Regions from separate parts of the Cyanobium sp. Maggiore-St4-Cus genome, predicted to be linked through region 2. Evidence: predicted binding sites of a transcription regulator. Region 2 holds the regulator's gene; each other region holds the start of a gene.
What was found. Region 2 encodes NtcA, which controls nitrogen genes in cyanobacteria. Its sites were predicted from a motif close to GTANCNNNNGNTAC; they were not measured.
Positions count from the first base shown of each region.

Region 1: KBY99_RS05390 (ferredoxin--nitrite reductase) is a predicted target of NtcA. The motif match lies at 1,515-1,528, and genes of this name have one in related genera.
Region 3: KBY99_RS07235 (ammonium transporter) is a predicted target of NtcA. The motif match lies at 1,339-1,352, and genes of this name have one in related genera.

Region 1 covers NZ_JAGQBL010000004.1:165,093-168,366, reverse strand. Annotated here, with positions in the region: gene KBY99_RS05400 (CmpA/NrtA family ABC transporter substrate-binding protein) at 1-255, opposite strand, end outside; gene KBY99_RS05395 (anthranilate phosphoribosyltransferase) at 409-1,476, opposite strand; gene KBY99_RS05390 (ferredoxin--nitrite reductase) at 1,702-3,240, shown strand; gene KBY99_RS05385 (CbiX/SirB N-terminal domain-containing protein) at 3,240-3,274, shown strand, end outside.
Region 2 covers NZ_JAGQBL010000009.1:30,979-34,252, forward strand. Annotated here, with positions in the region: gene thyX (FAD-dependent thymidylate synthase) at 1-45, shown strand, start outside; gene dcd (dCTP deaminase) at 62-655, opposite strand; gene KBY99_RS09675 (cob(I)yrinic acid a,c-diamide adenosyltransferase) at 655-1,305, opposite strand; gene ntcA (global nitrogen regulator NtcA) at 1,614-2,279, shown strand; gene KBY99_RS09685 (DUF3084 domain-containing protein) at 2,314-3,274, shown strand, end outside.
Region 3 covers NZ_JAGQBL010000006.1:69,165-72,438, reverse strand. Annotated here, with positions in the region: gene msrB (peptide-methionine (R)-S-oxide reductase MsrB) at 1-20, shown strand, start outside; gene KBY99_RS07235 (ammonium transporter) at 17-1,312, opposite strand; gene groL (chaperonin GroEL) at 1,502-3,136, opposite strand; gene groES (co-chaperone GroES) at 3,188-3,274, opposite strand, start outside.

The sequences.
Region 1 (3,274 bases), on a different contig from region 2:
CACCACCTTCACCTCGGGCATGCCGTGCTTGGCGAACAAACCCTTCTCCAGGGCAATGATCAAGGGCGCGGCGTCAGTGAGGGCGATGAAGCCCAAAGTGGCGGTCTTCAGCTCAGGCGCATCCGCACCGTCGGCTGGACTTGGGGTTTGATTTTCAGATTTTTTGCTGGGGCTGCCACAGGCGGCTAGCCAGATAGCTCCAGCTGCCGAACCGGCGGCGGTGATCAGAAACTTGCGGCGCGAAAGGTTGGACATGGCTGGATTGGGATGGGCCGGAGTGGTGGCAATTGCACTCCGGACGGGCTCCACAAAGAAGCGCACCGAACCGGTCTAAAAATCGAGCCGGCGCACAAGCTGACCGACCCGTTTACAAGACCACGGCTGGCTTCAAGTTGAGGGTTGCAATTGCTACCAATTGCCGCTTTCGCTGGGATCGGCAAGGGTTTGCCGCAGTCGCTCGCCGCATCTAGAGGCCAGCAGAGCCCGCGCTTGCTCGATGGCATCGGCAAGGCTTTCGAAGCGATCGGCTAGCCAGAGGTAGGCCCCCAGATTCCAGAGCAGCGGTCCAGCCAGGGGGCCTTCGCCACCGAGAGCGGCCAGTGCTTGCTGCTGCCAGGTTTCCAGATTTACCCAGGCGATCTCATCGCCGTGGAGGCCGTGGTCGCGGGGGTGCACGAGCAGCCGCTCCAGCGAGCCCTGGCGGACACGGCCGGTGATGCCGGCCCGGCTGGTGGGCAGGTCGGTTGACCCCTCCAGTCCCTTCACTGTGAGCACCTCGGTTTCACCGGCGGTGGCTAGGGCCTCCCAGGCCCGTTTTTCGGTGGGGGGATGGACGAAGCCACTCACTAATAGATGGTCGCCGCAGTGGGGGGTCCAAAGCAGTTCCAGGCTGGCTACGGGGGGGCGCTTGCCAATTTCATCGCGCACCGGCAGCAACCTTTCCGCCGCTGGGAAGTGGTCGGGCTGGTGGGTGAGGGCCAGGTGGTGCGTGCTCAACCGTTGCTGCAGAGCGGCGAGGTTGAGCCCACGCCATTCAATGCCGAGGGTGGCGAACAGCTCGGCCAGGGTGACGCCGTACTTCACCGGCATCGGGTCGCCGCCGTGCAGCACCACCGGTATTTCGGCGCCGGCCAGCACCAGGGCGAGCAGGGGCAGCAGGGGGGCGGTGCGGCTGCGGCCGTCGTAGGGCACGCCGAAACAAATGGCCTGGCGGCCAGGGGTCTGCAGCTTTGGGCCGTGGCTGCGGTAGCTGTCGAGCATGCCGGTCAATTCGATCGGCAGCGGCCGGCGAATGCGGTGGGCGATCAGGAAGGCTCCCAGCTGCGCATCGCTTGCCTGGCCCTGGAGCATCAGGTCCATGGCGTCGCGGGCCTCATCGCGGCTGAGGCCTGTGCTGGTGTGCTCGCCACTGCCCACCTTGGCAATAAGTTCGCGAAAGCGGGCCCGCTCAGGGCCGAGGGCTTCGAGGCGCTGCAGGCGTCTGGGCTCTGCCACCGCCGCTGCTGGTGCGGGTTGTAGCGGTTGCGACACAGGAAGCGACCCGCACTGCAGACAATTCCAATTGTCTCCCTGCGGGGAGCTTTTTCCCATTTTTGTTATCCGGCGGCGTAGCTCTCATCGGCGCTTGCTCGGACCCCCTTGCAGCTCTGTGGCGGCAGGGAGGGCAAGCCGAGGTTGTTCCGTGTTCCGAGAGTCCGCCCCATGACGAGCCCCACCATTTCTGCGGCCAGCCAGCCGGAGCTCAGCAAAATCGAGCAGGCCAAGGTCGAGCCTTGTGGGCTGGAGCTGGCGCCTCGCCTCGAGGAGCTGGGCCGCCAGGGCTGGGAATCGCTCGACGAAGCCACGCTCACTATCAGGCTCAAGTGGCTGGGGATCTTCTTCCGTCCGGTGACCCCGGGGCGCTTCATGGTGCGGCTGCGGCTGCCCAACGGCGTGATCTCGGCCGACCAGCTGGAGCTGCTGGCTGAGGTGATCGATCGTTGTGGCGATCAGGGCAGTGCCGACATCACCACCCGCCAAAATCTCCAACTGCGAGGCCTGCTGCTGGAGGACATGGCGCCCCTTCTGCAGGCCCTGGAGGTTGGGGGTCTGACCAGCCGCCAATCGGGCCACGACAACCCTCGCAACATCACCGGCAACCCGTTGGCGGGCATTGACCCGGAGGAGATCGTCGACACCCGCCCCTTGGTGGAGGCGATTCAGGTGCGGCTGCTGGGCCCCGCTGGCCCCCGCAACCTGCCGCGCAAATTCAATGTGGCCGTGGGCGGAGCCCCAGATAGTTTCCTGCTGCACAACGACCTGGCCTTTCTGCCGGCTGAGCACAACGGTCAGCTCGGTTTCACGGTGCTGGTGGGGGGCTTCTTCTCAGCCCAGCGCAACGAGTTGGCGATCCCCCTAGGCCTGTGGCTGCGGCCTGAGCAGCTCGCCGACTTCACCCTGGCCTTGCTGTGCCATTTCGAGTGCCACGGCAACCGCCAGCAGCGCAACAAAAGCCGGCTGATGTATCTGATCGACCAGCTCGGGATCGATGCTTACCGGGCTGAGCTGGTTGAAGCATTTGCCGAATCCGTGCTCCCCCACGATGGCTCCCACCTGGTAAACCGGGCTCCCCGCTCGGGCCTGGGTGTGCAGGCCCAGAAGCAGAAGGGGCTCCACTGGGTGGGGCTGCACGTGCCGATGGGCCGGTTGGACGCGGCTTCGATGCTGGAACTTGCCGCTTTGGCGCGCACCTATGGCAGCGGCGAGCTGCGTCTCACCGAGGCGCAGAACGCCTTGATTGTTGATGTGCCAGGCGATCGCATCGAGGCCCTGCTGGCCGAACCCCTGCTGCAGCGCTTCCGCCCCGCCCCCTCGACCCTGCAGGCCGAAGCGGTGAGCTGCACCGGCAGCGCCTACTGCAGCTTCGCTTTAATTCCCACCAAGGGCGTGGCCCAACAGGTGCTCGAAGAGCTGGAGCAGCGCATCGAATTGCCCGAGGCGGTGCGCATGCACTGGACCGGCTGCCCCAATGCCTGCGGCCAGCCCTACATGGGTCAGATCGGGCTGATGGGGGCCAAGGCCCGTAAGGATGGTCAGATGGTGGAGGCGGCCAAGATCTTTCTTGGCGGCTCCATGGGTGCCGAGCCCAAGTTGGCCGAGCTGCACCACAAGGGCGTTCCCCTCAGCGACCTGCCGGATGTGCTGGAGCAGCTCTTCGTAGAGCACTTTGGAGCTCGCCGCCGCGAGTCGGCAGCCTCCTGATGGCCCTTGCCCCTCTTGCGCCCCAGCTAATGCC
Region 2 (3,274 bases):
TGGTATGAAAAGAGCCGCTTACATAAAGCCAGGCTCGCCCCATAGGGCATTTTGCTGGGAACTAGATACGCGCCAAGGTAACCCGTTCGGGCTGATGCTGGTACTTACCAGCCCGATCTTGATAGGTTGTCTCACAGGGATCGCCCTCAAAAAAGAGCAGCTGACAGATTCCCTCATTTGCATAAATACGGCAGTCAGCACCCGAAGAATTACTGAACTCCAGGGTGAGGTGACCCTCCCAGCCGGCTTCCGCTGGCGTCGTATTAACAATGATGCCTAGCCGGGCGTATGTGCTCTTACCCAGGCAGATCACCGTGATATTTGATGGCACCTTCATCTTCTCCAGTGCCACTCCCAAGCCATAGGAATGGGCTGGCAAGATAAAATAAGATCCATCCTCGTCATGGCGCAGGGGAGCGGGCTCGAGGTTTGCCGGATTGAACCGCTTGGGGTTCATCACGGTGCCAGGCACATGCCGAAAGATCAAAAATTCCTTAGCCGACAACCGCAAGTCGTAGCCATAGGAAGAGCAGCCGTAGCTGAGCACCGGCGAGCCCGTCGTCTCGGGATCGAGGTGGCGCACCAGGGTCGACTGAAATGGCTGCAACATTCCTGCCCCAGCCTGCTCGTTGATCCAGCGGTCGTTCTTCAGCATCAGAGGCCTCGGCGCAACTGGGTGACCTGATCAGCCATGGCCATCAACTCAGGAGTCATGGCTGGCCCTGTCAAAATGACATCTAAATGGGCTGGTCGGCGCTCCAAGGTTGCCAGCACTTCAACCTGCTCGATGTAGCCCAGCTCCACAGCCAAGCCCAGCTCGTCGAGCACCATTAGATCCACCGCACCACTGAGCAGCTGCTCGCGGCTGAAGGCCCACACCTGGCGCACCGCCTCCAACAGTTCGAGCCCCTGGCGGGCAGCTGGCTCTGACAGACAGCCGGGCACTCCGGGCCGCAGCCATTGCAGTCGCCCACACAGCCAGACGCTGCTGCCGAGGCCCTGATCTACGCCTCCCTTAAGGAACTGAGTAACTAGCACCCGGCTGCCCAAGCCGGCACTACGTAGGGCCTGGCTGAGCACGGCACCGTAACTGCCGCGGAAAGGCGCCGTATGGATTTGCAGTAAGCCCTCCGACTGGGCCACCAGCCGCAATGCCGGCGCAGCAGAAGGGGCAGAGGCGGGGGCAGACACGGCAGCCGCCACAGCCAAAGGGCGATGGCCAGAGCGCTGAGGTTGGTGCTGGACCGCCGGAAAACCAGCTCCAGAGGAGGAGGTGAGGCCTGAGACGGGCAAGCTCGCGGTCATGAACAACCTGAATAAGAACCTTGAAAATCGAAAAACAGACCTGGGGCGCCGCGAGCAGCCCATGGCCTCGCGGAGCTGAATGTAGCGGGATTGGGCCGCTCCACAAGCAAACGACACCATCCCTAGTGGAAACATACGTACTGGTGCGCAGGGGGCGCCGACGGTGTCGTCTCAAACCGTGTGTATTGCTACAAGCCGCCCCCCGGGTGATCCTTAGGGTCCCGGCACTTGCCAAGACCTTGATGGTTGGCGCTACCCACGGATTTAGCCGTACCGCCAACACCCCATCGACGGGTGCCCCTGGCGTGATGGGAAGCGCCGGCCAGGGCAACCCCACCCTGTTGGAAGTGATCCGGGGCCTGACCGGCAGCAGTGTCGAGACGATCGAACGGGGCAAGACGATTTTTTTTCCCGGCGATCCAGCTGAGCGGGTCTATCTGCTGCGGCGCGGAGCGGTCCGGCTGTCGCGGGTATATGAATCCGGCGAGGAGATCACCGTGGCCCTGTTGCGCGAGAACAGCCTGTTTGGTGTGCTCTCGCTGCTGACGGGCCAGCGCTCCGATCGCTTTTATCACGCTGTGGCCTTCACCAGGGTCGAGATGGTGACCGCACCAGCCACCTCCGTGCGCCGGGCGATCGAGCAGGACGCCAGCGTGGGCTTGCTGCTGCTGCAGGGCCTGTCTTCGCGAATACTGCAAACCGAAACGATGATCGAAACCCTCACCCACCGCGACATGAGTTCGCGGCTGGTGAGCTTCCTGCTGGTGCTGTGCCGAGATTTCGGCGTTCCCAGCTCGGAAGGTATCACGATTGATCTGCGCCTCTCCCACCAGGCGATTGCCGAAGCGATTGGCTCCACCCGCGTCACAATCACTCGCCTGCTGGGCGACCTGCGCAACGACGGGCTGGTTCAGATCGACCGCAAAAAGATCACTGTGTTTGATCCAATCGCGCTAGCCAAGCGCTTCAGCTGAACGCCAGGGATACTGGGGCCCTCCGGGGACGTATGTGACGGGCTGGCTGCTGATCCTCGCTCTGCTCGCCCTGGGGGGAGTGCTCTCCACCCTGGGCGACCGACTTGGCAGCCTGGTGGGCAAGGCGCGCTTGAGCCTGTTGGGGATGCGGCCCCGCCGCACCGCCGTGTTGATCACGGTGCTCACTGGCAGCCTGATCAGTGCCATCTCCCTCGGCCTGATGCTGCTGGTAAGCGAGCGGCTGCGCACGGGCCTGTTTGAACTCGATCGACTGGAGCAACGGCTGCAAACCAGCCGCAGCCAACTGAGCCGCAGCAACAGCCAACTAGCCAGCAGCCGCCTGCAGGTGGCACGGGCCGAACAGGGCAAACGCGAGGCTCAGACGCGCTTTGAGCAGGCCCAAGCCCGCGCCAGCAAATTGCGCCAAGAGCTGGCGCCACTTCTAGCCCAGCGCAACCAGTTGGAGCTGGAGCGCAGCCGTCTCAGCCAGGAGGTGAAGGGGCGGGATGCGGAAATCCGCCGCACCGAAGCGGAACTAGCCCAGGTGCGCCGCCGGATTAGCGCCGGAGCCCAAGAACTTAAAGACCTGGAGGGCAACCTGATTGCCCTGCGCCGCGGCGACGTGGTGCTCAGCAGCGGTCAGACCCTGGCCAGCGCCAAGGTGACCCTTGAGCGCCCCGAGCAGGCCAAGGAGGTTATCACCGCCTTGCTGCAGCAGGCCAATCTCAACGCCTTCAGGCGGGTGCTGCCCGGCCAGCCCCCCGATCGCCAGATCCTGCTGGTACCCAAAAATGACATCAGCAAGCTGGAAGGCCTGCTCGCCAAACCCGGCAGCTGGGTGGTGAGCATTCTCTCGGCCGCCAACGTGCTGAGGGGCGAGCGACAGGTGCTTGCCTTCCCAGACCTACGCCCCAACCGCCCAGTAGTTAAAGCAGGTGAAGTGCTGGCCAGCACCACGATCGAGGGCGACCTCACAGCCCTGGAGCCGGTTTCGC
Region 3 (3,274 bases), on a different contig from region 2:
TCAATTTCATCCCCGGTTAACCGGTGTATTCGCCGTTGTAGGCCTCTTCGCCATGGGCATTGATATCGAGGCCCTGCTGCTCCTGAATATCGTTAACACGCAGGGGCATCACCAGGCGAATCAGTAGAAGAATCACATACGTGCCTACTCCAACAAAAAGGATTGTGAATCCTGCGGCCTTGAGCTGAATCAAGAGCTGACCTGGCTGTCCCACTAGCAGTCCATCGGCGCCAGAGGGATTGAGGCTTTTCAACGTGAACACGCCAGTTAGCAGAGTGCCGAGCAACCCGGCCACGCCATGCACCGGCAGCACATCGAGGCTGTCATCGAGCCGCCAGCGGTTCTTGAGTTGCATGGCATAGCTGCAAACCAGGGCCGCCGCAAAGCCGATCAACACGGCCGCCAGAGGGCTCACATAGCCAGCCGCTGGGGTGATCGCCACTAGGCCGGCCACGGCGCCGGTAGCCACACCCACGGCAGTGGGCTTGCCGCGCTGCCATGTTTCCAGCAGCATCCAGCCCAGGGCAGCTGCAGCGGCAGCGGTATTGGTGGTGAGGCAGGCAAGGGAGGCCAAATTGCCGGCCACCAGGCCGCTACCACCATTGAAGCCAAACCAGCCGAACCAGAGCAGGCCCGCCCCAAACAGGATGAAGGGCACGTTGTGGGGTGGGGCGGCATAGCCCATGCCCCCACTGCGACGCCGGCCTACCACCAGGGCAGCAACGGCGGCGGCCACTCCCGAGGCCAGTTCCACCACCAGGCCACCGGCAAAGTCGATGGCCCCGAGGCCGGAGCTGCCCAGGAACCCACCTGGGCCCCACACCATGTGGGCCAGGGGTAGGTAGATGAAGGTGCTCCAGAGCAGCAGAAACACCATCCAGGCGCGGAAATGCATCCGCTCCACCACCGCACCGGAAATCAGCGCCGGAGTGATGATCGCAAAGGTGACCTGGAACAGGGCAACGGCACCGTGACTGAGTTGCCCATCCCCATAGGGAGCCGACCAATTGCTGAGCCCCGCCCACTGCAACCCGCCGATGAAAGGAGCTAGGGGACCGCTGCCGGGAGAGAAGGCCAGGCTGTAGCCGAACAACACCCAGAGCACACTCACCAGGGCCATGGCGGTGAAGCTCATCACCATGGTGTTAAGCACGTTGCGGCTGCGAACAAAGCCCGCATAAAAGAGGGCCAGAGCTGGCGTCATCATCAGCACCAGGGCGGCACTAACCAGCACAAAACCATTGTTGGCACTGCGAAGGGCCAGATCGGTTGCAAACAGAAGCGGCACAGCTAAGCCAAAACCAGGCGCCACCCTGAAGACCAACGGATCAGCAGCTAGTAGCAACCGCTACCAAAAGAGCCTTAAAAGGTGGCAACCGATACAGCTGGGATGGATGGGCCCGCTTGGCTGAACGGAAACGAACAAAAAAGGGCAGAAGGAAAATCCTTCTGCCCACGCTGACGATGAAGGAGAGGGGCCTCGAAGGCACCCATCTCGCTGTCAATAGTCGAAGTCGCCGCCGCCCATGCCGCCACCGGCGGGAGCTGCATCTTTCTTGTCTGGCATGTCGGCCACGATGCACTCGGTGGTCAGCACCATGCCGGCGATGGAGGCGGCATTTTGCAGACCGGAGCGGGTCACCTTGGCGGGGTCGACGATACCGGCAGCCAGCATGTCGACGTACTCGCCGGTGGCGGCGTTGTAGCCCTCGTTAAAGGGCTTGTTGCGCACGTTCTCAGCCACGACAGCGCCATTGACGCCTGCGTTTTGAGCGATGCGCATCAAAGGCGCGGTGAGCGCGGAGGCCACGATGTGGGCGCCGATCAGCTCCTCGCCAGAGAGGTTGGCAGCAGCCCACTCCTCAAGGGCGGGGGCCAGGTGGGCCAAGGTGGTGCCACCACCAGGAACGATGCCTTCTTCAACAGCCGCCTTGGTGGCGTTGATGGCGTCTTCCAGGCGCAGCTTCTTGTCCTTCATCTCGGTCTCGGTGGCGGCACCCACCTTGACCACGGCCACACCGCCGCTCAGCTTGGCAAGACGCTCCTGCAGCTTCTCCTTGTCATAGGAGGAGTCGGTTTCGTCCATCTGCTTGCGGATCTGCTCGCAGCGCGCCTTGACGGCCACTTCGTTGCCTTCGGCCACGATGGTGGTGGTGTCCTTGTTGATGGTGATGCGGCGGGCGGTGCCCAGCATCTCCAACTTGGCGTTCTCAAGCTTGAGACCGGCGTCCTCGGTGATCAGCTGACCGTTGGTGAGAACGGCGATGTCCTCGAGCATGGCCTTGCGACGATCACCGAAACCAGGTGCCTTGACTGCCGCCACGTTGAGCACGCCGCGCAGGCGGTTCACAACGAGGGTGGCGAGGGCTTCCTTCTCGATGTCCTCGGCAATGATCAGCAGGGGCTTGCCTGTACGGGCGATCTGCTCAAGCACGGGCACCAGGTCCTGCACCAAACCGATCTTCTTGTCGGTGAGCAGGATGTAGGGCTCTTCGAGCACCGCTTCCATGCGCTCGGTGTCGGTGGCGAAATAGGGCGAGATGTAGCCCTTGTCGAAGCGCATGCCTTCGGTGACCTCCAGCTCGGTGGTCATCGATTTCCCTTCTTCCAGGGAGATCACACCTTCCTTGCCGACCTTGTCCATCGCATCGGCGATCATGCGACCTACCTCTTCGTCGTTGCCGGCGGAGATGGTGCCCACTTGGGCGATGGCGCTGGAGTCGGAGATGGGCTTGGCATGCTCCTTGATCTTGCCTACGAGGAAATCGGAAGCCTTATCGATGCCCTTTTTGAGGGTGATCGCATTGGCGCCCGCAGCCACGTTGCGCAGGCCTGCCTTGACCATGGCATGGGCCAAAACAGTGGCGGTGGTGGTGCCGTCGCCGGCGGCATCGTTGGTTTTGGAGGCGGCCTGACGGATCAGGGCAACACCGGTGTTCTCGATGTGGTCTTCGAGCTCAATTTCCTTGGCGATGGTGACGCCGTCGTTGATGATCTGGGGAGCACCAAACTTTTTCTCCAGCACCACGTTGCGGCCCTTGGGTCCAAGGGTGACAGCAACGGCCTCAGCCAGAATGTCGATACCTCTTTCGAGAGCTCTGCGAGCGTTCTCGTTGTAAATAATGCGCTTAGCCATGGAAGGCGATGTCCTTATGGGGTTAGGTCGGATTCAGTAATCGGCCAGTCGTCAGTTGACGATGGCGAGGATGTCCTTCTCGGATAGGAGCACAAACTCGTCGCTGCCGAGCTTGATGTCGGTACCGGCGTACTTGCT